One region of the Ruegeria sp. C2 genome, then DNA from elsewhere that is predicted to be linked to it. Evidence: riboswitches for the same ligand, from Rfam matches in the RefSeq annotation. Region 1 holds a riboswitch; each other region holds the start of a gene.

Region 1 (7,123 bases):
ACCATCTGGCCAAGGTCCTTCAGGTGGACGTGACCGGGCACAAACTGGGTGAACGAGTTTACGATGGCGATGATCGGTTTGCCGAAATCATCGTCGCCCATACCGGTGGCGCGCCACAAACCGCGGGCACCGGCCATGTTGCGGCCATGGGTAGAGGTTCTGGATCGGTACAATGGCATGATGCTGTTTCCCTTTTGCCTCGGGTTGCATGTCTTGGGGTTCGTGCGTTATAGCGCACGTATCACATGTGCGCTATAACGTACAAGAGGATTCGGAAGTTGATGATATGGCACCGGACGACATAACGCTGAAATTACGGGACGTGCGGACGGCGTCCGGGCTGAGCCTGTCGAAGGTGGCTGAAATGACCGGGGTCAGCAAAGCCATGCTGGGCCAGATAGAGCGCGGCGAATCCAGCCCCACCATCGCGACCTTGTGGAAAATCGCCAAAGGCTTCCAGCTACCACTCAGCGCGCTGATCGATACGGCGCTGGGTGACCCGTCGGTTTTCCAGACCGTGACCTTCCCCGGGACCATAGAGGTCAAGATCGTCTTTCCCTTCGACCCCGCCCTAGGGGCCGAGACATTTCACGTCAGCTTGCATCCGAACCAAAGCCACGAATCCCCCGCCCATGCCGCTGGTGTGACCGAGGAGGTGTTTGTGCTTTCAGGTACGCTCGAGATCCTGCGCGATCGGGAATGGGTGTCATTGCAGGCCGGGCAGGGCTTGCGCTTTGCCGCTGATGTCCCCCATGGATACCGCGCGGGTGCAGAGGGTGCCGCATTCCTGAACATGCACCACTACGCCCAGCACAACGAGTATTCTGAAAACGGCAAGGCCCATTTATGATTGCAGTTCTCGACAGCCTCACCATCGTCGACGCTATTGGCTCGTTTGGGGCTTTGATCGTGGTCGCGGCCTATTTTGCGACACAGATGCGGATGATGAATTCTGACGATCTCGCGTTTCCGGTGGTGAACCTCTTGGGATCGGTTCTGATCGTCTATTCGCTGCTCGAGAATTTCAATCTGGCGTCGATGCTGATCGAGGGGTTCTGGATTCTGATCAGCATGATCGGGATCATTCAGTATTTCAGGTTGCGCCGCGCAAAGTAGTGCGCGGCGCAGGATGCTTAGGCTGCGCTGAGAAGGCGCGGCGTGAACAGGCCGAGCTTGTTCTGACCCTTCATGGATTTCGCAACCGCAAGAACGGCAAGATCGGCCAGGGGCTCAATCAGGATAACCATCATGTAAGCGCCGCCAAAGCTGGCCACGGCGGCGATGTTTTCGGCACCGAAACCCTGACCGTAGAACGCCCAGAAGGCCACCCAGAGCACGACACCACCCTGATAGGCGGTCGACAGCGCAAGTGCCTGAGAATACTTGAGGTCAACATAGGCTGTATTCGGCGCAATGATGCGGTTTGCCAGTGCCTGCAAGGCAAACAGAGGCACCAGCAACGTCGTCATGTTCATTCCGAACTGGGGTAGATCGAAGGGTGCCAAGAAAAACCCTTGAACAAAGAGGCCCAGGATCAGGCCAATCGCAGCCGGGGCGGCACCGAACAAAAGAAACAGTGTCGAGCCCAGAATAAAGTGCACCTCTGACACTCCCACCGGGAAATGAGGCAGAACTTCAAAGAATGTGAAAACAAGGCCGGTTGTCAGGGCAGACCGCACTGCAAGGCTTGCAACACCACTGTTTTTGACGCTCTCCCACGCCAGCTTCAGACTATAAAGCCCTGCCCCGGCCGCGGTGGCATAGCTCAGGACAAGTTTGGCGCCGTTTACGACGCCCGGTTCGATATGCATAGTTTGTTCTCCTTACCGTCACACCCGACGGTAGAAACGTGTTGAAATTGGGCGGATGCCCGGTTTGTGCATGGCAGGTCTCCTGACTCGCGGATTAGGATCGATCCCGGCCTTCCCAACCGATCATTTCGGTCAGTGGCCCTGATGGGGCGATACTCCGCTTACAGTTGCGGGGGCAGTTCCGGAATTGACAGGATTTGTCGCACCGGATTCCCTTTTCATCCCTCTGGGGAAACCCCTTTGGGAACCATGTCGCACAGATTTCTGCCACAGAATGCTGTCTGTCAAGCACGCCAAGCATGTGGTTGGAAAAAAACTGTCCCCGCGCGGGTTCTGAACTGCGGCGTGACTTGAACGTTTGGCCGTGCCCATATAGGGAAAATCCAAGCTCGCTCAGGGGAGGCTTTGATGCAGGACGATCCGAAAACTCTCGTATCCACAGACTGGCTGGCCGCGCATCTCAAGGACCCGGATCTGCGGATTCTGGACGGGTCCTGGTATCTGCCCGCGCAGAACCGCGATGCGAAGGCCGAGTATGATGCAGGCCATATCCCCGGTGCACGGTTCTTTGACATTGATGACATTGCCGATCACCGTTCGGACCTGCCGCATATGGCACCTCCGGTCGAGAAATTCATGTCCCGCCTGCGGGCGATGGGGGTGGGCGACGGCCATCAGGTCGTGGTCTATGACGGGGCCGGGCTGATGTCTGCCGCACGCGTCTGGTGGCTGTTCCGTTTGATGGGTCAGGACAATATTGCCGTTCTGGATGGGGGACTGCCGAAATGGCAGGCCGAAGGTCGCGAGATTGAGGACCTGCCGCCCGTCGTTCGCGATCGCCACATGACCGTTCGCGTACAAAACCATCTGGTACGTGACGTGACGCAGGTTTCAGCTGCGGCCAAGCTGAACGATCATGAGATCATCGATGCGCGCTCGACCGACCGCTTTGCCGGAACCGCGCCAGAACCACGCGAAGGTTTGCGCTCGGGTCATATTCCAGGCTCTCGCAATGTGCCCTTTGGCACGCTGCTGAACGCAAATGGCACCATGAAGTCGCCGGAAGAGTGCCGCGCCATATTCGAGGCCGCAGGTGTAGATCTGTCGAAGCCCGCAATCACATCCTGCGGCTCGGGCGTCACGGCTGCGATCCTCAGCCTCGCGCTTGAACGCATGGGTAAAAAAGATCATTCGCTTTATGACGGCTCCTGGGCTGAATGGGGTGCCTTCCCAACCCTGCCCGTCGCAACCGGAGAGAACTGATGTTCGAGAACCTCAAGCCACAGCCAGCCGATAAGATTCTGGCGCTGATGCAGATGTATCGCGATGACCCGCGCGATCAGAAAATTGACCTGGGGGTTGGCGTTTATAAAAACGCTGAGGGCATCACCCCGGTCATGCGCGCCGTAAAAGCGGCTGAAAAGCGCATTCTGGAAGAGCAGGAGACCAAGGCCTATACCGGTTTGGCCGGTGACCCAGCCTATGCCGATGCCATGATTGGTCTGATTCTGGGTACATCGGTCCCGCGCGCCAACATCGCCGCCGTGGCGACACCGGGCGGCACCGGTGCTTGTCGTCAGGCGTTTGAGATGATCCGCATGGCCAATCCGTCGGCCCGTGTTTTTGTGTCGAACCCGACCTGGCCGAACCATCTGTCGATCCTGAACTATCTGGGGATCGAGACGGTCCAGTATCGTTATTTCGACGGTGAAACCCGCGGCGTCGATTTCGACGGCATGATCGAGGACCTGAAAACCGCCAATGCGGGCGACGTGGTTCTGTTGCACGGCTGCTGTCACAACCCGACCGGAGCCAACCTGAACATGGTGCAGTGGCAGGAGGTTGTGAACCTGATCAACGAGCGTGGCCTCGTGGCGATGATCGATATCGCCTATCAGGGCTTCGGCGACGGCCTTGAGGAGGATGCTCAGGCGACCCGTCTGGTTGCCTCGTCGGTCAAGCGCTGCCTGATCGCGGCGTCCTGCTCGAAGAACTTCGGCGTCTACCGCGAACGGACCGGCCTATTGATGGCGATCAGCGACGATGTGGCGCAAACGGCTCTGAACCAATCGACACTAGCTTTCCTGAACCGTCAGAACTACTCGTTTCCGCCAGATCATGGCGCACGGGTGGTAACGACGATCCTGAATGATGACGCGCTGCGCGCCGACTGGGCCGCCGAGCTGGAAGAAGTCCGCCTGTCCATGTTGGGCCTGCGTCAGCAACTGGCTGACGAATTGCAACGTCTCAGCGGGTCGGATCGTTTCGGTTTTGTCGCTCAGCACCGCGGCATGTTCTCGCGCCTTGGTGCGGCACCTGAACTGGTCGAGCAACTGCGCAACGATCATGGGATCTACATGGTCGGCGACAGCCGCCTGAACATCGCCGGTCTGAACGCCAATACGGTGCCGATTCTGGCGCAGGCGATTGTCGATGTCGGCGTCTGAACGGCGTTATTGAATAAGGAAAACCCGGGCGCGAACGCCCGGGTTTTTTTGTTTGTACGTGGTTGGCTATTAGCCTTTGGAGAACTCCGGATAGGCTTCCATACCCAGTTCCGCCATGTCGAGGCCGTTGATCTCGTCCTCTTCGCTGACGCGGATGCCAAGAGTGGATTTCAGAATCACCCACAGGATCAGCGCGCCGACAAAGGTGAACACGCCGTAGGCGACAATGCCGGTCAGCTGAGTGATCAGGCTCGCCTCACCGTAGAAGATCACGGCGATGGTGCCCCAGATACCGGCGAACAGGTGAACCGGGATGGCACCCACGACGTCGTCGATCTTGAACTTGTCCAGCATCGGAACCGCGAAGACCACGATGATACCGCCGACAGCACCGATCCAGAGCGAACCGAACAGGGTCGGGGCCAGCGGTTCCGCCGTGATCGAGACCAGACCGGCCAGCGCGCCGTTCAGAACCATGGTGAGGTCGGGCTTTTTGTACATGACCTGTGTCATGATCAAAGCGGCGACGGCGCCAGAGGCCGCGGCCATGTTGGTGTTGGCAAAGATGCGCGACACGTCGGACACGTCCCCAACAGTACCCATTGCCAGCTGTGAGCCTCCGTTGAAGCCGAACCAGCCCAGCCACAGGATGAATGTACCCAAAGTAGCTAGCGCCAGGTTTGAACCGGGCATCGGATGTACCTTGCCATCTTTATACTTGCCGATACGCGGGCCAAGGATGATGGCACCTGCCAGAGCGGCCCAGCCACCAACCGAGTGTACAACGGTTGAACCGGCAAAGTCCGAGAAACCGGCTTCGGACAGCCAGCCGCCACCCCACTGCCAGGACCCCGAGATCGGGTACAGAACACCAGTCAGAACGATGACGAAGATCAGGAAGGGCCACAGCTTGATCCGCTCTGCCACCGCACCCGAGACGATCGAGGCGGTTGCAGCCACAAACACCAGCTGGAAGAAGAAATCCGAGCCAATCGATGCGTAGTCGAGCGCTGCATCAGCGGGCGCAACGCCGACGGCGTCAAGCTGCGTGGTCGAGAAGAACGGCCCCAGCCAGCCAGCGATGGTCCAGCCGTCGCCGGGATACATCAGGTTAAAGCCGATCAGCCAGTACATGATCGCGGCAAAGGAAAACAGCGCAACGTTCTTGATCATCTGCATTGCGACGTTTTTCGACCGCACCAGACCGCCTTCCAGCATGGCAAAGCCTGCTGCCATGAAGAAGACCAGAAAGCCCGCCATCAGGAATAGCAGCGTAGTGAAGATATATTGGGTATGCAGCGCAGCCTCGCCTTCGGCAGCCTCTTGCGCCAGCCCCATCTGCGGCAGCACAACAAGTGCGGCGGCAGGAATGATGAATTTCATCAGGTTCATTGTCAGTCCTCGAATGTTTTGGAAGCGGGGCGCTTAAAGCGCGTCCTCGTTGGTTTCCCCGGTCCGCACGCGCAAGGCCTGCTCGACATCGAGGACGAATATCTTGCCGTCACCGATCTTGCCGGTTTTGGCTGTTGTGGTGATGGTCTCGACGATCTGGTCGGCCATGGTGGCGGGCACTACGATCTCGAGTTTGATTTTGGGCACGAAGTTCACGGCATATTCCGCGCCCCGATAAATCTCCGTGTGGCCGGATTGTGAGCCAAAGCCCTTGATCTCGGTCACCATCATGCCGCGCACGCCCGCGTTGGTCAGTGCCTCGCGCACCTCCTCGAGCTTGAACGGCTTGATTGTCGCAATGATCAGTTTCACGTCTTTCCCCTCTATCGTCCCGGACAGACCGGTATTTTGCACCTGCAGAAAAAGAGCGTGACATCGCGCGTTAGGAAACGATTCCGGAGGGGTGACGCCGGGAAAAAGAATGAAAAGTTGCACAATTTTTGCACAAACTACGTGACGAGATGAAATAATAGGCAGTTTAGCGAGGGGAAATACCGGAAATTCACACCTCTACATGGCTGCTTTGCCAAGGTATGGTGACGCAAAAGCATAAACGGGCAGAGTTTGAGCATGACTGAGTCCAAGCGCCGCAAGCCGACATTGGTCGCGGACAAAAGATACCACTCGAAGGGTCGCAAGCCTGCGGCAACCAAGCGGTCTGCCAAACCGGCGGGCAAGAAAGCGGCTGCGCGCAAAACCGCCACCCGCAAGACAGCGCGCCGGAAACCGCGACGCAGTTCGGGCGGCAAGGGGGGCGGTATCTTCCGCCGTCTGTTCCGTTGGATTTGGCGCCTGTTCTGGGGAATCACATGGCGGGTGGGTGCCGTCGCGGGCCTGCTGCTGGCGCTGGCGGTCGGCGTCGTCTACTCTTCTTTGCCCGACGTCGATGCCCTGCTGGACGGGCGCGCAAAGGGTTCGGTGACGTTGCTGGACCGCGACGGCAAGGTGTTTGCCTGGCGCGGGGATCAGTTCGGCGGGGTGATCACGGCGGATACCGTCTCGCCTCATCTCAAGAACGCGGTGATCGCGACCGAGGACAAGCGGTTCTATCGCCATTTCGGCGTCAGTCCGCGCGGCGTTGCCAGCGCGGTGCGGATCAACCTCAGCGAAGGGCGCGGGCCGTTGTCGGGCCATGGCGGCTCGACCATCACGCAGCAGACGGCGAAGCTGCTGTGTCTGGGCGTTCCATACAATCCAGCTGATTGGGAGTCCGAGGCGGCCTATGAGTCGGATTGTCGGCAGGGGTCGCTGTGGCGCAAGGCGAAAGAGGCCGTTTATGCCATCGCGATGGAGGTGAAATACTCCAAAGACGAAATCCTGACCATCTATCTGAATCGCGCATTCCTTGGGGCGGGCGCACGCGGGTTCGAAGCGGCCAGTCAGCGCTATTTCGGTATCTCCGCAGCCGAGGTC
Region 2 (7,123 bases), on a different contig from region 1:
TTCTTCAAAAGCCGACAATGGTTAATGAGACCTGAAGGTCAGCCATTCTGATAGTAGAAAGAGAGTTTTCGGCTCACTCCACCCGGAGGCGGCGGGAAAGGGGCTGCTCTGCGGATCTGCTCTTTTGCGGCACGGTCGATCTGGGTTGAACCGGAACTGTCGGTTATCTCGACCCATGCGAGTGTGCCATCCGGGTCGATCTGAAAGAAAACCCGCGCAAATCCGCGCTCGGACACAAAGACTGCAGGGGTCCGGTTCAAATGCACCAGTACCAGCCCGGCATAGTTGGTGGTGTTGGAATTACCCGGCCCGCGCCCGCCCGACTGACGCTGACGATCGCCGCGGGTAAAGGCATCGGTGCCCTGGCGCTGAAAGGTCGTTAGTGGCGACTCGATGAGCTGTTGTGGAAAGCGTAACTCGGCGAATTGGTCCGAGCTGTCGGCCGCGCCTTCAGGCGCTTCGCTGGGTGTGCGATCAGGTAGGCGTGGACGGATGGACTCGGTTACTGCCTGCTCTGAAGCCGCAAGATCCGCCTCCTCCTCCGGCTCCAGCGCAGCGATGACCGGGGGGGCGGGCGCTTCGGCCTCTGCCAGCTCTGGTTCCGTGGCCGGTTCGCCTTGCGGGATTTCAGCAACCTCATCAATAGAAGTCGGCTCTGCAGTCTCGGCATCAGCGCGCGCAGGTTCTTCGCTGTCTGGGGGATCAGCCGGTTCGGCGTCCTGCGGTTCGATCACCTCCGGCTGAACCGTTTCAGCTTCGCCGAAATCGGGGGCAAAAACGCGTTGCGGATCGTCGGACGCAACCAGTGCTTCGCTGGTGGGGATTTCGGCTGCTTCCGGTTCTGGGGTTTCGGCAGGTTCGGGTTCCACTGGATCGCTGGGCGTCTCCGCAAGATCTTCGAAGCTGTTGCTCAGGTCCACCACGTCGGAATTGCCTTGTGCGGCAGGTTCACCCGGTTCAACAGATGCAGTCATGCTGAGGCCGAGAACGTGCAAAATCAGCGACACCAGAATGGCCAGCGCGGCAACTATGACCGACCCCCGGATCATTCCAGTGTCCGTTTTGTGACCAGAAACACGGAAGGCGCACCATTGCGGCGCAGCAGGCCCGTGACTTCGATCAGGCGCGCACCCGGAGCATCACGATCCGGAACGATCCGTACCGGCCCTTCATCATGATCGGCCATGAAGGTCTCGGCATCGGTAGGTGTTCCGCGAAAGCTCAGCGTTCCATCCTTGTGCAGAACCAGCGCGTCGGGCGGTTCGCGCCCTTCGAGCTCTGACGTGTCCACAAGGTCGAGGTCAGGGTCCAGTGGTGGTGCGATGGTACCGGTGATCAGAAAGAAGATCAGCATCAGAAAGACGACGTTGATCAAAGCTATCGTTGAATCGCGTTTTCGGCGGGGGGCGGTCTGGCGGATCATCGGCTCACTCCAGCACCAGAACGCTGAGCCCCTCGCGCCCGCGCAGCCGAACCAACAGATCCGTCAGGCGTTGGGCCGTGACATCGGTATCGAGGCTGACGAGCACCTGCCCGGTTTCGATCTCGGTCGCGAGATCGTCCAAGGTTATCGCCGTGCCGTTCAACACAAGACGTTCCGCACCGAGCTGTAGAAAGACCCGCTCAGACGGTTCGCTGGTTTGCGCGGTTCCGCCAGTCGTGCTGCTCAGCTCGATCTCGCCGAATTTTGAGAAGGTCGAGGTCAGCATGAAGAACAGCAAAAGCAGAAAGATCACATCGATGAGTGGCGTCATCGACAGGGTCCGCCGGACAAATGGCGCCCGGTTACGCATGTTCCGGCACGGCTGAAATGGCCTCGGCTTCTTTGGCCAGCTGACCTGGTACCAACACGGTCCGCAGTGCTTTGTCTGCAAAGACCCGCTCGCGCGCGGTGCGGCTTTCGAACCATGACAGAACCATTGAGGTCGGCATCGCAACCGCCAGCCCCACGGCGGTGGTGATCAGCGCCACCCAGATGCCACCCGCAAGCAGCGACGGGTCAATGGAGCTGCCTGCCTGTTGCAGGCTTTGGAACGCTTCGATCATACCCAGAACGGTCCCGAACAGCCCCAGCAAAGGCGCGAGTTGGGCAACGGTGTCAAGAAGGCGAAAACCGCGCTCCAGCCCTGCCAGGGCCAATCCGGCTTCAGCATCCAGACGATCATCGAGACCGGGTAGATCGGGCGCATCCATGGCTGCACCGACCAATGGGGCCAGATAACTGTGGCTTTTCGCCAATCGCGCGCGTGCAGTCTGATGATCCCCGGCATCCCATGCCGTCAGGGCCTGGGACAGCACCCGATGTCGTCCAACTCCGGTCACGGTGAATTGCCACAGTTTGTAAAGCGTGACGGCCAGAGCCAGCACTGACATCACGATCAGAATGGCCACCACTGGCCCGCCCAGAGCCACGATCTGGCGCAATGCTTCAAGCGCGTTCATCCCAAAAGCTCCACATCTATCCGGCTGGTAAGGTTCAGTCCTGTTGCACAGATATCGCTTTCTGAGCCGTCGACAACGCAGCTGTTTGCGCCATTGATCAGAACGCGCCCGATCGAGTCGCAGTTGAGATCGGGCAGGCCGAACTGACGCACGCGCGGACGGTCTGCCGGCAGATCCCGAAAATCGAACAGAGAAAGCGTAACGACACGGCCCGAGCTGTCGAAAATGACGGTCTCAAAAGCTGCCTTCTCGATATCGCTTCCGGTTTCGTTCTGAACCAGAAAGGTCAAGCGGCAGGCGCCGTTCACCTTTTGCACGGTATTGAGCTCCAGCAACAGTTCCGAGGGGTTGTCGTCAGCAGATTGCGCCAGCGCCGAATTTGTTGATGAAATTGCCAGCACAGCTACCAGAGCGAGGCGGTGATACGGCATGAGCGGGCTCCTGATTGTTTAGCGCTGAGGGTTTGTCCCGCGCATCTTTGCAGGGGTTGATCCCTCTTATCCAATCCAACCGAGACGTGAAAGAGCGGGTGGCGCGATTGTGTCCGGCCGACCGGTAACGCGTGATAACTTTCGTATTGACGCATTCATCGATCTCAGGCACTGAATCCGGTGATGGTTCCCAAGGGTGCGCCCGTGGGATGAAAAGGGAATACGGTGCGGTCTACACTGGCCAAACCCGTAACTGCCCCCGCAACTGTAAGCGGCGAGCGAAGCCAAACAGCCACTGGCCCCAAGGGTCGGGAAGGATGGCCAAGCACCGACCCGCGAGTCAGGAGACCTGCCATCAGTTGTTCAACCAAGCCGGGGCGGGGCGTCCTGGAAGGAGGCTTTGATGGCACGTGATACACGTGTTTCTGTAATCAGCACCTTCGCACTGCGTTTGGGCAGAGGCGGAGGGTTATATGCCTGGCGCACCTGATCATTTTGTTCTGATCTGTTCGACCTGTGCGGCCGCGCAATCAGTGGATGGAGTGCATGATACGCTTCAATCGAAGCTGCCCGAGCATTTTGCGATCCGGGCTGTCGATTGCATGGCAGGATGCGCGCATCCCGTGACCGTAGGCTTTCAAGCGGTCGGCAAGGCGCAGTATCTATTTGGTGATATCCAGACATTGATTGACGTCGAAGCCCTGGCCGAGTTTGCCCATCAATATCAACAGAGCCCGGATGGCTGGACCAAGGCCAGCGAGCGTCCGCGTGCCCTTTACACCAAAACCTTGTCTCGCATGCCCCCGATCAGTCAGGAGGTTTCGATATGACCGTCCAGCCGTTTCTGGTGGCTTCGGATCTCGAATATTATGCCTTGAATGGGGACATACTGCTGCAAGGCGTATCCTTTGAGCTGTCCGAAGGGTCAATACTGGCAATCGCGGGCCCCAACGGTGCAGGTAAAACCACACTGCTGAATTTGCTGTGTGGGGCGGAAGGGCTGGCACTAGGGGATGTTTTGCTCAAGGGGCGCAGCCTCAAGCAACTCTCGGCAAAAGAGCGTGCTCGGATGATCGCGGTGGTCAGTCAGCAAGAGATGCCTGACGGGCGCTTGTCGCTGCGGGATTATGTGGCGCTTGGACAGATTCCGATCCGCGCGGACCGATCTGCAGGTGAACACGCGCAGGAACTCAGCCGTATATTGGAGATTACGGGCCTTGGCGCGCTGGCTGACAAGAAGATGGCCCAACTGTCGGGTGGTGAGCGTCAGCGCGCGCATATCGCTCGGGCGCTGGCACAGAACCCGACTTTGCTGTTTCTTGACGAGCCGACCAATCATTTGGATCCCGATGCGAAGGGGCGGATGCTGTCTCTGGTCGCTGATCTGGGTATTACTGTCGTCATGATCGTGCATGATTTGGTCATGATCCCTGAATTCGCCACCCACGTTGCTCTGATGAAATCCACGCGCCTGACCGGGTTTGGTTCGGTCGACGAGGTACTGACATCGGAACGTGTGCGCGAAACCTTCGGTGTCGATTACCTGCGCTTTCATCACGAAGGCCGCATGATCCCCGTTCTGGACATCCGAAGAACAACGCTTTCCACATAAACTCAGGAGACTATCAATGAAGCAAATCTGGTCCGTGGCGCTGGTCACTGCCATGGCAAGCGGCGCCGCTGCGCAAGAGGTGACGGTTGACAATTGCGGTGAGCCGCTTGTCTTTGATGCCGCGCCAGAACGTCTGGTCGTGCATGATATGAATATGACCGACATGGCCTTTGCGCTGGGTCTGCAGGACAAGATCGTCGGTCTGACCGGCATCACCGGATGGTATAAGACCAGCCCCGAGTTCGACACGCTGCGCGGCGATATCCCTGAACTCGCGCCGAAATACCCGACTGTCGAAAATCTTGTTGCGGTCGAACCTGACCTGTTCTTTGCCGGTTGGTATTACGGTATGAAGCCGGGCGGAGATGTGACCCCCGGCACACTGGAGCCATTCGGCATCAGGACTATGATCCTGACCGAAAGCTGCGTCCATCTGGACAAGGATCGCCCCGAAGCCAGCATGAACCTGCTGTTCGACGATGTTTTGCGTCTGGGCAAGGTCATGCATGTCGAGGACAAGGCCGAAGCGCTTGTGTCGGGCTGGAAAGACGAGTTGACAGCAATCGAAGCTCGGACCGCTGATCTGGCCAAACCGCGCGTGTTCCTGTTGGACGGCCCTGCTGATGCGCCCTTTACGGCGGGTAAGTTCGCCATTCCTGACGCCATGATCGCAGCGGCTGGAGGAGAAAGCGTTACGCACGACATGGATACAAGCTGGGGCCGTACCTCTTGGGAAGCGGTTGCCGCAGCCAACCCTGAATTTCTGGTGCTACTGGATTATCAGACCGGCAATGGCGCGGCAGATACCTTCAAGTTCCTGCAGGAACACCCTGTGATGTCGCAGACAGATGCCGTCAAGAACGAACGCTGGATCGGCCTGCGCTATGAAGAGCTCACTCCGGGACCGGCGAATATTGCTGCGATCTCGAAAATGGCCAAGGCCATGCATCCGGATCTCAACTGATATGGGCCGATTGGGCCTGATACTCTTGCTGGGGGCGGTCGTTCTGGCTGCCCTTTTGCTGATCTCGACTATCTATGGAACCACCTCGATTCCGATCACGGACACATTCGAGGCGATCCTTCTGGGCACCGGCCTGACCGGAGGCGAGATGTCTCCGATGCATCGGATCGTCTTCGACCTGCGCCTGCCACGCGCATTGTTTGCAGCGGTGATCGGCGCGGGCCTGGGTATCGTTGGCGTCGTGTTGCAGACCACCACACGCAACGATCTGGCGGATCCATTTCTGTTTGGCCTGTCTTCAGGTGCTGCAGCGGGGGCCGTATTCGTCATCACTGTAACCGGAGATATTCTGGGCTTCTGGACTTTGCCATTGGCTGCGTTCTGCGGAGGGTTGGTGGCGTCGGGTATCGTGCTCGCGCTGGTGCATGGGCTGCGGACAAGCGCGCCCGAAAAGCTGATACTGGCTGGGCTGGCGGTGTCTTTCCTGTTCTCTGCCATTACAAACTATCTGATCTTCGCGGGCGATAGTCGTGCCGCGCATTCGGTGATTTTCTGGATGCTGGGCGGGTTGGGCCTCGCCCGTTGGGAGACTTTTCCGCTTGTCTGCGCGGGCTTGATACTGATCCTGAGCTACTCACTCTACCGCAGTCGCTGGCTGGATGCTTTGCTGACAGGAGATCTGACCGCAACCACTTTGGGCGTGCCTGTGCAGGGCTTGCGGTTCAGCATGTTCTTCACCGCGGCCCTCGCGACCGCCGTCTTTGTTTCGGTGGCTGGCGTGATCGGCTTTGTCGGCTTGATGGTGCCGCATATCGCCCGAGGAATTGCCGGCCCGCTGCACCGCCATTTACTGCCCACGGCGGCCTTGGTTGGTGCTGCGCTTTTGACTGGCTCGGATATCCTCAGCAGGCTGTTACTTGCTCCGCAGGAATTGCCTGTTGGGATCGTGACCACCTCAATCGGGTCCGTATTCGTATTCCTGTTGCTGTTTCGTACAGCGCGAAAGGTGCATTAGGATTGAAGCTGGTTCTGGCTTGTTTCGAGCCAGATCACACGCTTCGACCAGGTCTTGCGCGCGCATGATGTTCCAGACTTGCGCTTCTTTTCCTGCTCACAAACATGGTTTTGCGCCGCTTTCTGAGACGGCGCAAATATGGACAGGCTTAATTGCCCTGATTTCTTTCGGCCAATCGCTCAAGATTGACGACGGTCGATAGCATGAGTCTGTCATGGCTCCAGTCGTCGGTCTGGCGCATTGAAACTGAGCCGAAAGCCAGTATCCCGGCGAATATCAGCGTGCTACCAAATACCAGAGTGTTGGCCGGGCGAAGCAGAAGAGGCGCATCTGACAGCGCCAGTACCCGCTGACGCAACACGCGCTTGGCGCGGCCACCACTGACCAATGCGACGTCCAGAACGTAGGATCGATCACGTGCCACTATGCGACCGCAATAGTTCAACAGGCAATTGGCGTAGTGCGAAGCGTTCAAGCGTCGTCTCGCCACGATGGATTGATCACAACCCAGTTCACGCAGACGTTCAAACTCATATTTCAGCGCTATGTAGGCGGGGTTCCAGAACATGAGCGGACGCAAAAACTCAAGCATCAGTTGCCATTCTACATCGCCAGCGCGGACGTGCTGGAACTCATGCGCGATGGCAAATCGCAGCTCA
Region 3 (7,123 bases), on a different contig from region 1:
GGCGCGTCCCGTCCGTCGCCAAAGTCTTTGGGAAGGCCCTTCCGCCGGTTGAGCCTCACAGGTATCGCCTCGACCTCAATCCTCCTCGAACGGGTCCCATTCGTCTTCGACCTCAGGCAGGGCTTCGGTTTCGACCTGCGCCGCGCGTTGCTCAGGGGTTTCGATCTTGGTGATTTTGGCCTTCGGGAATTGCGCCAGCACCGCCTGAACCAAGGGGTGTTCGGTGGCCACATGCTTCAGCGCCAATTCTGCCTCATCGCGAATTTCAGCAATCGTTGCTGCATCGCCATCGGATACAATCGTCACGGCCCATCGATTACCAGTCCAGCGCTGCAAAGCTGATCCGAGCCGAGGGGCAAGGTCCGCGGGCGCATGGGGGGCGGGAGTAAACTCGATCCGACCCGGCTGATAGGAGACCAGACGTACACCGTTTTCAACTTCGACCAGAAGCTTGACGTCCCGATTGATCCGGATCAGTTCGACCACATGGTCGAAAGTAGGGTAGCGGGCCAGAGCGTTCGCCACGTCCTGGGCCAACGCTGCCGAGGGCGCGCCAGCTGGGTTGCGCGTTGCCGCATAGGTCGTTTGCGTCGCAACGGGGGTTGAGACGTTGCTCTGCGTGGCTGCCGGCAAGCCGCCTCCCGGCCCTCCGTTTGGAGGAGGCATGGGCGCATCCTGAAGGCGTTTTATCAACTCCTCAGGGCTGGGCAGGTCGGCCACATGAGTGAGGCGGATCACGGCCATTTCGGCGGCCATCATCGCGTTGGGCGCGGCGGCAACCTCTTCGAGTGCCTTCAGCAGCATCTGCCACATGCGGGTCAACACGCGCATCGGCAGGGCATCTGCCATCTGCTGGCCCCGGGCGCGCTCATCGGGCGAGACGGTAGGGTCTTCGGCGGCGTCTGGCGTGATCTTCACCACCGAGACCCAATGGGTAATCTCGGCAAGATCACGCAGAACGGCCAGCGGGTCTGCCCCTTCGGCATATTGGGCGCTGAGCTCGGTCAGGGCACCGGCAGCGTCGCCGCGCAGGATCATATCAATCAGGTCGAGTACCCTGCCACGATCCGCCAAGCCCAGCATCGCGCGCACCTGATCGGCGCTGGTTTCGCATGCGCCATGGCTGATCGCCTGATCCAGCAACGAGGTCGCGTCGCGGGCAGAGCCCTCGGCGGCGCGCGTGATCAGCGCCAGCGCATCTTCGGCGATTTGCGCGCTTTCGGCATCTGCGATCTTGCGTAGCAGGCCGATCATATCTTCGGGCTCGATCCGGCGAAGATCGAAGCGCTGACAGCGAGAAAGCACCGTGACCGGAACCTTGCGGATCTCGGTGGTGGCAAAGATGAACTTCACATGCTCGGGCGGTTCCTCAAGCGTCTTGAGCAGCGCGTTGAAGGCGCTGGTCGAGAGCATGTGAACCTCGTCGATGATGTAGATCTTGTAGCGGGCCGAGGCGGCGCGATATCGGACACTGTCGATGATCTCGCGAATATCATTCACGCCAGTACGGCTGGCGGCGTCCATCTCCATCACGTCGACATGGCGGCCCTCCATGATGGCCACGCAATGTTCACACTGGCCGCAAGGTTCGGTGGTGGGTTTGCCTTCGCCATCTGGGCCGATGCAATTCATGCCCTTGGCGATAATCCGGGCGGTGGTGGTTTTACCGGTGCCGCGGATGCCGGTCATGATGAAGGCCTGCGCGATGCGGTCGGCCTCGAACGCGTTTTTCAGCGTGCGCACCATGGCGTCCTGGCCAACCAGATCGGCGAAGGTTTCCGGGCGGTATTTTCGGGCAAGCACCTGGTAGGCGGGGCTGGGCGTGTCGGTCATGTCTGCTTTCGCGGATTCGAGTTCTGCCGCAGCGTAGAGGCCGCCGCCGTCCGCGTCCACCGCCCGACCGGATGATTTTCGTTTTGGAATGCGGGACGGGGCGGTTAAGATCAGACACTTGAAGACCCGTAGAAAGATCTTCTGATTAACGTTTCGGGGGGAACGTATAATGTCTCAGATGGTTATCCATGCACTTCAGGTTGGCGGAGGAACGCTCGCGCTGACATCGATGCCGGGTCGGGGTGGCGATTATCAAGGCGATCTGGATGCCGTCGCCGATTGGAAGCCCGGCCTGATCCTTTCAATGGCAACCGAGGTCGAGATGATACTCGATGGCGCCAGAGATTTCGGTATCGACGTTCGGAACCGCGCCTGCCGATGGGTTCATCTGCCGGTCGAGGACTATGGCACGCCATCACCCGAGGTGGACGAACGTTGGGTCGAAGCCAGTGCCGCAGTGCGTCATGCGCTGTCTGGTGGCGGGCGTATTTTGGTTCATTGCAAGGGCGGATGTGGTCGATCTGGTATGGCTGTACTGCGTTTGATGATAGAATGCGGCGAGCATCCGGATGCAGCGTTGCAAAGGCTGCGCGCGTTGCGACCCTGCGCTGTTGAAACCGACGAGCAGATGGAATGGGCGATCGCGCCCGCCGGTATTCTGGCTGCGGGCTGACTGTCAGGCAGACGGTCGGTATTCGGGTTGCACCGACGTAGTCTGGGCAAGTGTCAACACTTCGAGCATCGCGCATGGCGGGTTCGACAAGATACTTGTCGACAGTGCTGCGGTCTCGGTGCCGAACAAAAGGTCTGCGTAGCTGTCCAGATGCTCAATCGCGTCGTCTGATCCAGCACCGCAGAACACTCTGACTTCGTCGGCGCGCGCGCGAAAACGGGCGGTGCACCCATCCGTACAATGCGCCAGTTCGCTACTGCCCTGAATCTCGAATTCTGTAGTTGCCGCAGGGGCTGATTCCGCCATCGAGGTGGCCAGCGCCCGTGCGATTCGCGCCAAAGCCGGACAGGTTTTCCCCGTCCTTTGGCAAATTGTTGCCGAGAACTGGTGGGTTCCGGTTTTCCATATCATGATGCGCCCTCCGCGCGTGGGCTGAGGGTGTGAAACAGGTGGGACAGCACAGTGCAGTCTGGACCTGCCCGGACACCCCGCCCGAGTTTCAGTTTCGGTTCCGATGGCAGGTCTCCTGACTTGCGGGTCATCGCTTTGCCGACCTTCCCAGCCTTCAAGGCCAGTGGCGCTACGGCATTGCTCTCCGCTTACAGTTGCGGGGGCAGTCGCGGATTTGGTCCGTTCCGGATATTACCGGGCAGGGCCGCACCGTGTTCCCTTTTCATCCCGGCCTCGAACGAGGGAGCGGGAACCATCACCACATCGCTAGCGGTTGCGCACTTCCCGAGTCAAGCGGATTGAATGCCACAAGCTTACCTTTGGTCCAGCCACGTCAACCTTGACTCGAACGCGATCGAGTGAACTGATCGGTTCAGATAACGCATGAGGATCAGATGTTGGACGCTCAGCAAACCGTGATGACCGAGGAGTTCCGGTTCCCCGCCGGGCACGCGATGCTGTCCGCCCGCTTGTATCGGCCTGCGACCGATCCGGAAACGGTTGTGGTCATTAACAATGCCACAGGTGTACCACGAGATTACTATCAGCATTTTGCGCGTTGGCTGGCAGCTGAGCGCGGAATAGCCTGCCTGACCTACGACTACCGGGATTTTGGTCACTCGCTGACCGGGTCGCAGAAGGCCTCGACCGTGACAATGGCAGACTGGGCGCTGGTCGATATCCCTGCCGCACGGGCCGAGATGCGGCTTCGGTTTCCGGGTGCCAAGCTGTGGAGTATTGGCCACTCGCTTGGTGCGATGCTTGGGCCGGTGCAGTCGGATATCGAACAAATAGATCGGATGATCTGCGTCTGTTCAGGTCTAGTGACGCTCAAAGATCACCCGTGGCCTTACCGCGCGCTGGCTGCGTTGTTCTGGTATGGCCATGTGCCGTTGTTGGTCCGTGCTCTGGGATATCTGCCGGGCAAGGCGGTCGGTTTTGGTGAGGATCTGCCCGCGTTGATCTATTGGCAATGGCGCAAGTGGTGCACGGCTCCCGACAGCTATCTGCCCGAGATCGGAGAGACGCTGCCTCAGGCCCGTTGGTCCACCGCAGGCGGGCGTGTTGATCTGTTCGCCTTTGAAGATGACGAGATGGTGCCACCCGCAGCCGTGTGGCGGCTGGCCGATCTTTACGGCTCAAATGCCCATCGTCACCTGTTGTCGCCGCAGGAATTTGGTTTGCCAAAAGTTGGACATATCGGAGCGTTCGCCCGACGAAACGCAGCGGTTTGGCCCCGCCTGATCGACTGACCAGACGGGACGTTGCCTCACAGCTTCTTGCGCGACTTTTTCTGCTGCGTGACACTACGCACCATCTTGCCGAACGCTTTGTCCCGCGCGCGGGATTGAGCGATGGTTTCCGAGTTGCGCTGATCCTCGCGCCGCAACTTACGCCAACGCTCCAGCCGGGACGGGTCAAGCGTGCCGCTTTGGACCGCGACCTGAACCGCACAGCCGGGCTCGGTTTCGTGCTGGCAATCCGAGAAACGGCAATTCAGGCTCAGCTCCGTGAGGTCCGAGAAGACCTCATCGACTCCGTCCTGTGCATCCAGCAAACGCAGCGCCCGCATGCCGGGCGTATCGATCAGCCAGCCACCATTGCGCATCTGATGTAACGCGCGCGCGGTCGTGGTGTGCCGGCCCCGTGCGTCATCCTCGCGAATGCCCGCCGTGGCTTTTTCCTGCCCGGTCATGCCATTGGCCAGCGTGGTTTTACCCACTCCGGATGAGCCCAGCAGCGCACCGGTCTGACCCTTTGGGCACCACGAAAGAACCTGTTCGATCGCAGCCGGGTCCAGTGCATTGATCGCCAACACAGTCAGAAACGGATCGATGGCTTGCGCCTTTTTCACAAAGGTCTCGGGTGCATCGGAATTGTCGGCCTTGGTCAGCACGATCACCGGATAACACCCGGCCTGATGCGCAAGCGCCAGATAGCGTTCCAGCCGGGGCAGACTGAAATCGGCATTGCATGAGCTGACGATGAACAACACATCGACATTCGCGGCGATTAATTGTGCCGAAGCACCTGTGCCCGCAGCGCGACGCTGCAGCAGGCTGCGCCGGTCCAGCAGGTGGTGCACGCGTCTATCATTGTCTGCCAACACCCAGTCCCCAACCGCATAGTCGCCGGTGGGGTGGTTGGGGGTCAGCAACGGGATCTCGCCGTTGGGGCCAAGCCCGATCAACCGATCCCGATGAACGGCTGTGATGCGAAAGGGATTGCAGGTTGGGTCAGCCACGTGTTGCGCGGCAAAATGTGAGGACCATCCGAGGTCCGATAAAGAAAGAGACATTGGTCTGCCTGTTGTCAGAAACAGCGTGTCCGACAGATGGCGATCGCGCATCCGCTGGTCATGTGTTCAGGCAGTCAGAAGATCGTGTCGGATCAGAACCCGGCTGCCCGAAGGGTCATTGCTACAATCATAAAGCCCTCCTGTGGCTCAGGGGTTGATAAAGTGAGAGGCTGGACATCGACCCAAGCGGGACTCGTTGTGGCTGCTTCCTTCCGGACCTGACCAGGTTGGCGAGGCGCTCGCCCGCGCCAACCTCTCGACCCCCCATATAGGCCCGCTGCACCACATTGGCAACCCGTCAGAGGGTCAGTTGGATAGGCAGGAACCCGTCTTCGTCCAACGGCAGAACGCAGGGGTCATACTCGGCCAATTCATGCAGATAGGCACGGGCGGACGGGCCGGTGGTCAGAATTGCTCTGGCTCCGTTTGTCGGCCTTAGAATGAACGGGCGCGGCGCTTGCTCCAGCAGGTCATATGGCAGTTTGCTCGCCAGATAATCACGCAACACATCATGAATGAGCCACGCAGGCAGCGTGATCGGACAGGCATGTGGAATCGAAGGGAAATGCCCGCCGCCATTGGCGCGGTAATTGTTCGTTGCGACAATGAATTTCTGATCTGGAGTGATTGGATTGCCGCCCACCTTCAGTGAACGGATTCGGGAACAGGCCGGATTCGTCAGACGGCCAGCAGCGTCGAATCGTGCCGGTTGCGAGAGGTCGATCTCGTAAGTTGTGCCGTGCAGAACGTCGAAATTGAACCCTGCACGCTTCGGGTTGATCAGGTGCGAAGGCTGATCGGTCGAAAGCTGATTGAACACCCCAGCAGACATTTCTAGCCAGTCGCGCAGTTGCTCTCCTGTCACCTGCACCGCACGCAGCTCATTGGGAAAGACATGCAGATCGGCCACATGGCGGACCGAGATCTCGCCTGCGGGAACGTCGGTAAAATACTCCGGGCCTCCACGGCCTCCGGATTTGGCGGGTGCCGCGGCCGAGAGAATCGGAAGGCTCTCCCACTCGGTACTAGCCAGATGGAACCGTACGGCAGCAGCCTGAGCTGCCGCCAGCAACGCAAGCCCCCGATCTAAGGCGCAATAGGTGAAATAGCTGTGCAACGCCTTAGACACCGACCCCACGGGTTCAGAGACGCGTTTGCGCGCTTCCGCATGACCTATGGCAAAAAGTTGTTTCAATTCGGTGTCTTCCGGGATCGGCCCGGTTGCCGTTTTGATCGGGGTTGCACAGACCTGGCTTTCAACAATGCGCCAGCGGTGCTCAGCATCCTGTTTCAACTCAAGATCGATCACACCCAGATGCGAGCCCCCCCATCCCGGCATCACAACCGGTTTTCCATGTACCAGCCCTTGCTCGTGATCCACATGAGGCAAACCTTCATGCGCCTTGCCCGGCAGCGTCAGATGAGTGTGCCCGGCAATGAGCGCATCAATCCCCTCTATTGCGGCCAGCGGGATTACTGCGTTCTCCATCCCGGCTTCGGCTTCCACCTGATCCAACCCCGAATGGGCCAACGCCAGTACAAGATCACAGCCCTGGCAGCGGAGGTAAGATGCCGTCTGCGCCGCTGCTGTCAGAATGTCGGTGACCTCTGCCTGCTCCTGCAACATATGCGCCTCCCACCGAATGGTCTGCGGCGGCAGAACGGACAAAACACCAATACGGAGCGGAACGTCTTCGTCATCTACGGAAACCGTCCGCTGTAGGATCGCGTGAGGGACCCAGCGTTGAGGCGTGTGTGTTGTGCGCATATTGCTGCAAATCATCGGACAGGCGATCTGAGCAGCAATACGATTCACCAGATCCAGCCCGAATCCGAAATCGTGATTGCCCAACCCGATCGCGTCATAT

Evidence for each region. Region 1 has a riboswitch for cobalamin ahead of ACR0IV_RS09950 (energy-coupling factor ABC transporter permease). Riboswitches for the same ligand answer to the same signal wherever they lie in the genome.
Region 2: another riboswitch for cobalamin. It lies ahead of ACR0IV_RS13125 (DUF1636 family protein); the one in region 1 lies ahead of ACR0IV_RS09950 (energy-coupling factor ABC transporter permease).
Region 3: another riboswitch for cobalamin. It lies ahead of ACR0IV_RS16550 (hypothetical protein); the one in region 1 lies ahead of ACR0IV_RS09950 (energy-coupling factor ABC transporter permease).

What each region holds. Positions count from the first base shown of each region.
Region 1 covers NZ_JBQFRZ010000002.1:47,984-55,106, forward strand. The annotation lists gene ilvD (dihydroxy-acid dehydratase) at 1-179, opposite strand, end outside; gene ACR0IV_RS09940 (helix-turn-helix domain-containing protein) at 287-850, shown strand; gene ACR0IV_RS09945 (CBU_0592 family membrane protein) at 847-1,116, shown strand; gene ACR0IV_RS09950 (energy-coupling factor ABC transporter permease) at 1,134-1,811, opposite strand; cobalamin riboswitch at 1,867-2,078, opposite strand; gene sseA (3-mercaptopyruvate sulfurtransferase) at 2,220-3,074, shown strand; gene ACR0IV_RS09960 (amino acid aminotransferase) at 3,074-4,258, shown strand; gene ACR0IV_RS09965 (ammonium transporter) at 4,328-5,650, opposite strand; gene ACR0IV_RS09970 (P-II family nitrogen regulator) at 5,684-6,022, opposite strand; gene ACR0IV_RS09975 (transglycosylase domain-containing protein) at 6,281-7,123, shown strand, end outside.
Region 2 covers NZ_JBQFRZ010000003.1:181,759-188,881, forward strand. The annotation lists gene ACR0IV_RS13095 (LuxR C-terminal-related transcriptional regulator) at 1-25, shown strand, start outside; gene ACR0IV_RS13100 (energy transducer TonB family protein) at 39-1,049, opposite strand; gene ACR0IV_RS13105 (ExbD/TolR family protein) at 1,046-1,423, opposite strand; gene ACR0IV_RS13110 (ExbD/TolR family protein) at 1,428-1,754, opposite strand; gene ACR0IV_RS13115 (MotA/TolQ/ExbB proton channel family protein) at 1,786-2,442, opposite strand; gene ACR0IV_RS13120 (hypothetical protein) at 2,439-2,873, opposite strand; cobalamin riboswitch at 3,041-3,244, shown strand; gene ACR0IV_RS13125 (DUF1636 family protein) at 3,347-3,703, shown strand; gene ACR0IV_RS13130 (ABC transporter ATP-binding protein) at 3,700-4,485, shown strand; gene ACR0IV_RS13135 (ABC transporter substrate-binding protein) at 4,502-5,449, shown strand; gene ACR0IV_RS13140 (FecCD family ABC transporter permease) at 5,451-6,464, shown strand; gene ACR0IV_RS13145 (M56 family metallopeptidase) at 6,613-7,123, opposite strand, start outside.
Region 3 covers NZ_JBQFRZ010000006.1:54,207-61,329, reverse strand. The annotation lists gene ACR0IV_RS16560 (DNA polymerase III subunit gamma/tau) at 76-1,833, opposite strand; gene ACR0IV_RS16555 (protein-tyrosine phosphatase family protein) at 2,003-2,506, shown strand; gene ACR0IV_RS16550 (hypothetical protein) at 2,510-2,917, opposite strand; cobalamin riboswitch at 3,006-3,229, opposite strand; gene ACR0IV_RS16545 (alpha/beta hydrolase family protein) at 3,352-4,209, shown strand; gene rsgA (ribosome small subunit-dependent GTPase A) at 4,227-5,306, opposite strand; RNA gene ffs (signal recognition particle sRNA small type) at 5,416-5,514, opposite strand; gene ACR0IV_RS16530 (bifunctional 2',3'-cyclic-nucleotide 2'-phosphodiesterase/3'-nucleotidase) at 5,554-7,123, opposite strand, start outside.